Regions from separate parts of the Pseudoduganella sp. HUAS MS19 genome, predicted to be linked through region 1. Evidence: predicted binding sites of a transcription regulator. Region 1 holds the regulator's gene; the other holds the start of a gene.
The links. Region 1 encodes sigma-54, which starts transcription at its own class of promoters, with help from an activator protein. Its sites were predicted from a motif close to TGGCANGNAANCTGCTTT; they were not measured.
Positions count from the first base shown of each region.

Region 1 (3,217 bases):
CGAGAGCAAGCCGGGCGGCGGCCGCGGCACCATGGTGATCCAGCCGGCCCGCACCGAACCGCCTGCGGCCCAGCCAACCACGCCTGCGGCCCAGCCAACCACGCCTGCCGCCACCACGGAGAAGAAGTAAGCATGCAAGCAAATACCTGCGCCAGCACGCTGGTCGTGCGCGGCCTCCAGAAAACCTATGGCAAACGCCAGGTGGTGCACGACGTTTCGCTGCAAGTCGACTGCGGCGAAGTGGTCGGCCTGCTGGGCCCTAACGGCGCCGGCAAGACCACTTCCTTCTACATGATCGTCGGCCTGGTGGCCTCCGATGCGGGCACCATCGATATCGGCGGCGCCGACGTATCGAGCCTGCCGATCCACAAGCGCGCCGCGCTGGGCCTGTCCTACCTGCCGCAGGAAGCTTCGGTGTTCCGCAAGCTGACCGTGGAGGAAAATATCCGCGCGGTGCTGGAACTGCAGAGGGTCGACGGCAAGCCGCTGGCCAAGGCCGAGATCAACCAGCGCCTGGAAGCGCTGCTGGCCGACTTGCAAATCGAGAAGCTGCGCGAGAATCCGGCCCTGTCGCTGTCCGGTGGCGAGCGCCGCCGCGTGGAAATTGCACGCGCCCTGGCCACCAATCCGCGTTTCGTGCTGCTGGACGAACCGTTCGCCGGCGTGGACCCGATCGCCGTGATCGAAATCCAACGTATTGTGCGTTTCCTGAAGGAGCGCAATATCGGTGTCCTGATCACCGACCATAATGTGCGTGAGACCCTCGGCATCTGCGACCGCGCCTACATCATCAACCAGGGCGCCGTGCTGGCTTCGGGCCGCCCGGACGACATCATTGCCAACGAATCCGTACGCCGTGTCTACCTCGGCGAACACTTCCGCATGTAAGCGAAGGCCATGAAACAAACACTGCAACTGCGAACCTCGCAACACCTGGCGCTGACGCCGCAGCTGCAACAATCCATCCGCCTGTTGCAGCTGTCCACGCTGGAACTGCACCAGGAGTTGGAACAGCTGCTTGGCGACAATCCCATGCTGGAGCGCCTTGACGATCCGCTCGACCACTCGGTGCGCCTGCTGGCCGATGGCGCCATCAGCCAGGGCAACGGCAATGGCTCGGAAGGCCCCGCCGCGCCCACACCTGATGGCGCGCCAGGCGAGGGCGGCGACGCCCCCGCCGCTGCCGATGGCGAAGGCTATGAAGGCGGCGACAGCGAAAGCGCCGGCAACGGCAGCGACGACACCGACTGGAGCGCCAGCTCCGGCAGCAAATCCGCCGACGACGAAGACAGCCGCCCGCAACTGGAAGCTTCCGGCTGCACGCTGCGCGAACACCTGCTGGAGCAGATGCGCGTCACCGTGCAGGAGCCGCGCGACCGCGCGCTGATGGAGCTGATCATCGATGCGCTGGACGATAACGGCTACCTGGAGGAGCCGCTGGAAGAAATCCACGAGCGCCTGCCGCCCGAGCTGGAGATCGAGCTGGACGACCTGCGTTGCAGCCTGGTGCTGCTGCAAAGTTTCGACCCGCCCGGCGTTGCCGCGCGCAATGCCGCCGAATGCCTGGCGCTGCAGATCAAGCGCATGCCGGGCGTGCCGCTGGTGACGCGCCGCATGGCGCTGACCATCGTCGAAAAGCACCTGACCTGGTTTGCCCAGCGCGAATTCACCAAGCTGAAGAAAGCCCTCGACTGCGACGACGAAGACTTGCGCGAAGCGCAGTGCGTGATCCGCCAGTGCAACCCGCATCCGGGCGCCGAATTTGCGTCAGGCGAGTCAGACTATGTGGTGCCGGACGTGATCGTGAAGAAGGGCCGCGGCGGCTGGCTGGTCACGCTGAATAACGACGTGGTGCCGCGCCTGCGCGTGAACGCGCTGTACGCCAACCTGCTCAAGCAAGGCAAGAGCGAGTCGCAGATGAATGGCCAGCTGCAGGAAGCCAAGTGGCTGATCAAGAATATGCGCCAGCGTTTCGACACGATCCTACGCGTGGCGGAGGCGATAGTAGAACGACAAAAGAACTTTTTCAGTCATGGCGCGGTGGCCATGAGACCCCTTGTGTTGCGTGAAATTGCTGATACACTGGGACTACACGAGAGCACTATTTCTCGCGTAACAACTCAAAAATACATGCTCACCCCACATGGCATGTTTGAGTTGAAATATTTCTTTGGTAGCCACGTCGCGACCGAAGCTGGGGGTGAAGCTTCCTCGACTGCGATACGGGCACTGATCGTGCAATTGACAGGAGCAGAAGACCCGAAAAATCCTTTATCCGACAGTAAGATTGCGGACATGCTGGGAGAACAAGGCATGGTGATTGCGCGACGGACTGTTGCCAAATATCGAGAAGCGTTGAAAATCCCTCCGGTAAGCCTCCGCAAATCTTTGTAGTGCATGGGTTCCTCTGTGCGTTTCGGCGCGCACGAACTCGAGAGCGACATCATCTTTAGGAGTGTGTATGAATCTCACCATCAGTGGACATCATGTCGAAGTGACCCCGGCCATTCGCGAATACGTGCAGAACAAGCTGGAACGAGTCAAGCGCCATTTCGATCAAGTAATCGATATTGCTGTCATCCTGACTGTAGATAACCTCACCGAGAAAGAGAAACGCCAGAAAGCCGAAATCAACCTGCGCATGTCTGGCAAAACCGTGTACGTCGAAAGCCTGTCGCAAGACCTCTACGCCGCCATCGACACCCTGATTGACAAACTGGATCGCCAGGTCATGAAATACAAAGACCGTGTGCAGAACCACAATCATGCGGCCATCAAGCATTTCCCGGATACGTACGAAGCACCACCCACCGCCATGTAAAGGACTGGCCGTGTAGCACACCAAAGGGCGCAATTGGCGCCCTTTTTTGCGGCCAGGGTGCGTTAAAATATTTGCATGAGCGAACACGTCCAAACCCACATCTCCAACGGCACCGGCTTCATCACGCTGGACCGGCCCAAAGCCCTCAATTCACTGTCCCTCGACATGGTGCGCGCGATGACGCAAGCGCTGCTGGCGTGGCGCGACGATGCGTCCGTGGCGGCGGTTGTCGTGCGCAGCAGCAGTGAACGCGCGCTGTGTGCCGGCGGCGATATCCGTTTTTTCCATGACGTCGGCCGCGCCAATACACAAGGCGGCAGCGCCCTGCTGGAAGACTTCTTCACCGAAGAATATGCGCTTAACCATTTGATCCATTTCTACCCCAAGCCTTATGTG
Region 1 is NZ_CM132133.1:954,952-958,168, forward strand. Features, by position in the region: gene lptA (lipopolysaccharide transport periplasmic protein LptA) at 1-130, shown strand, start outside; gene lptB (LPS export ABC transporter ATP-binding protein) at 133-888, shown strand; gene ACWBU6_RS04455 (RNA polymerase factor sigma-54) at 898-2,394, shown strand; gene hpf (ribosome hibernation-promoting factor, HPF/YfiA family) at 2,462-2,821, shown strand; gene ACWBU6_RS04465 (enoyl-CoA hydratase/isomerase family protein) at 2,897-3,217, shown strand, end outside.

Region 2 (3,217 bases), 130 kb from region 1:
GGTAACGATGCACTCATCGGCTTTGCTCAGCGCCATGACCTTGTCGGAGATGCGCTTGGTCTCTTCCTGATTCAGGATCTTCATGGTTGTCCTTTACGCTCAGCCGATCTTGCGGGCAGTGTTGATCACATTGATGCCGTTGAAGCGGGTGGTCGAAGACCCGTGCGACACCGCGCTCACCTGCATCGGCTGGCCTTTGCCGTCAAAGAAGGAGCCGCCCATGCGCCAGTCGCGCTCATCGCACATGGCGGTGCAGGCATTCCAGAACTCCTGGGTGTTCGACTGGTAAGCCACGTCTTCCAGCATCTGGCCGATCTTGCCGTCCTTGATCTCGTAGAACATCTGGCCGCCGAACTGGAAATTGTAGCGCTGCTGGTCGATCGAGAAGGAACCGGCGCCCACGATGTAAATGCCCTTCTTCACGTCCTTCACCAGCTCGTCCGGGGTCAGCTTCTTCTTGCCGGCCTTGAGCGAAACGTTAGGCATGCGCTGGAATTGCACATTGCTCCAGGAGTCCGCGTAGGAGCAGCCGTGCGATTCCTGCTCGCCGATCACTGCCGCCTGGTCGCGCGTGGCTTGGTAGTTGACCAGGATGCCGTCCTTGATGATGTCCCACTTCTTGCACTTGACGCCTTCGTCGTCGTAGCCAACTGCGCCCAGCGAACCCTGGATGGTCTTGTCCGCTTCGATGTTGACCAGGTCGGAGCCGTACTTGAATTTCTTCGACTGCTGCTTGTCCAGCGTGGCGAAGGACGTGCCGGCGAAGTTGGCTTCGTAGCCCAGCACGCGATCGAGCTCGGTCGGGTGGCCGACGGATTCATGGATGGTCAGCCACATATGTTCCGGCGACAGTACGAGGTCGTACTTGCCCGGTTCGACTGACTTGGCGCTCAGCTTTTCCCTGGCCTGGCGGCCGGCGGCTTTCGCGTCCTCCACCAGGTCGTAGGAGCGGTTGTACAGCGTGGCGACGCCGCCGGCTGCCTTGATCTTGTCTTCCTTGCGGCCATCCAGGTATTCATAGCCCATGCCGACCGGAGTACCCAGGTCGGAGCGGCTGCGGAACTTGCCGGTCGCCTTGTCGACGGCGGTGGCAAAGAACGGCACCCACAGGCGGTGCAGGTCCTGGTCGATATAGGAACCGTCGGTGGAAGCGAAATACTTCTGCTGGTTGACCTGGAACAGCAAGGACTGGATGAAGGACGCGCCGGCTTCCAGCGCGCCCTTGTTGGCGGTGATCAGCAGGTCGGCCTTTTCCTTGATCGGCACCGTACGCCAATCCTTCCTGATTGGGGTCGCCCACGACACTTCGCCCACGCCCGGCGTCGGCGCCAGTTGCACGCCGGCGGCCTGCAGCTTGGCATTGGCCTTGGCAATGGCGACCGCCTGGCGCGCCGCGCCGGCTACCCCGTCCGGCGACATATCGCTGGTGGCGGCAAAGCCGTAGGCGCCGTTGGCGATCACGCGCACGCCGACGCCCGCCGACTCGGTATTGGTGACGTTCTCGATATTCAGGTCGCGGGTGGTGATGAACTGGTTCAGGTAGCGGCCGATGCGCACGTCGCAGTAGCTGGCGCCGGCCTGGGTGGCCGCGGTCAGCGCGGTATCTGCCAGCATCTTCTTGAACTTTACTTCCACGGGCTTGATCAGCTCGTCGGCCGCAATGGCGCGGCCAAAAGGCATCATCATGGCAGCCATTGCACCGCCGCTCATGTTGAGGAATGCACGTCGTTCCATAGTCTCTCCAGGGTTATCGTTATTACCTAAGACAGCTTGCAGGAGTCAAATCGTACGCAATTTTTATGCCATTGTGTAAAGCTTGTACAAAGCTGAAACATATCCGCTGAAAGTGTCCGGCGAGTGTCCGCACACCGTCCGCGCGGACACTTGACCAGCCGGCCAGCTTGCACGATCATCAAGTCCCGGGCGACCGGAGCCGCTGTGTCGCCTGCCCAACCCAAAAGGAGACTCCTGAATGAAACAGTACGTCCTGGCCGGCCTGCTGGCCGTCGGCTTCACCAGTTTTTCCGGCGTGGCCCTGGCCGATCCTGCCTTGAAAGCCGCCATTGCCAGCCCGACCCGCAACGCGGACAATGTGAAACGCGACCAGTTCCGCCACCCTTACGAGACCCTGACCTTCTTCGGCATCAAGCCGAACATGACGGTGGTTGAACTGTCGCCAGGCGGCGGCTGGTATACCGAAATCCTGGCGCCCTACCTGCGCGACCAGGGCAAGCTGATTACCGCCGGCTCCAGCCCGCAATCGGCGGATGAACGCGTGCGCAAGTCGGCCGAGCGCTTCCAGGAATTCCTGGCCCGGCAGCCGGGCCGCGACAAGGTGGTCGTGGGCGCCTTCGAGCCAGGCAATGGCGTGTACACCTACGCGCCGAAAGGCAGCGCCGACATGGTGCTCACCTTCCGCAACATCCACAACTGGATCGGCACCGGCGACGAGAACATGAAGAAGCTGATGGCCAGCATTTACGACACCCTGAAACCGGGCGGCATCTTCGGCGTGGAAGAGCACCGCCTGCCGGCTTCGATGCCCCAGGATGCCAAGGCCAGCACCGGCTATATGCACGAGGCCTACGTGATCAAGATGGCCGAGCAGGCCGGCTTCAAGCTGGTGGCCAAGTCCGAAATCAATGCCAACGCCAAGGACAACGCCAACCATGAAAACGGCGTGTGGGCGCTGCCGCCAACCCTGACCAACAAGGACAAGGACCGCGCCAAGTACGCCGCTATCGGCGAGAGCGACCGCATGACGCTGAAGTTCGTCAAGCCACAGTAATCAGTGCTGAAAAAGCTGCAATGCGCTGCCGCCGGCCTGCTGCTGGCGGCAGCATCCCTGGCCAACGCAGGCGGCGCGGCTAACGCGCCGTTGATGCGCTTTATCCTGCCGTCGGTTACGCCGGGTTCCGAAGTCCAGGTCACCTACTTCCACCTGCTGCTGCGCCTGGCGCTGGAAAAGACCGAAGGTCCGTTCTCCATCGAGTTCTATCCCCACGAGCTGACCAGCCCGCGCCGCGCGCTGGAAATCAAGCGCAACGGCGTGATCAACATCATGTGGGACGGCACCAACGAACAGCGCGAGCGCGACCTGCTGCCGATCCGCATATCGCTGGTGCGCGACCTGAACGATTACCGCGTCTTCATGATCCGCAAGGAAGATGAAGCCCGCTTTCGCGAGGTGCGCACGCTGGATGACCTGCGCAAGCTC
Region 2 is NZ_CM132133.1:823,962-827,178, reverse strand. Features, by position in the region: gene ACWBU6_RS03790 (TldD/PmbA family protein) at 1-84, opposite strand, end outside; gene ACWBU6_RS03785 (TldD/PmbA family protein) at 100-1,734, opposite strand; gene ACWBU6_RS03780 (class I SAM-dependent methyltransferase) at 1,973-2,788, shown strand; gene ACWBU6_RS03775 (substrate-binding periplasmic protein) at 2,792-3,217, shown strand, end outside.
Region 2: a site for sigma-54 is predicted at 1,788-1,805, ahead of ACWBU6_RS03785 (TldD/PmbA family protein). Genes of this name have one in related genera too.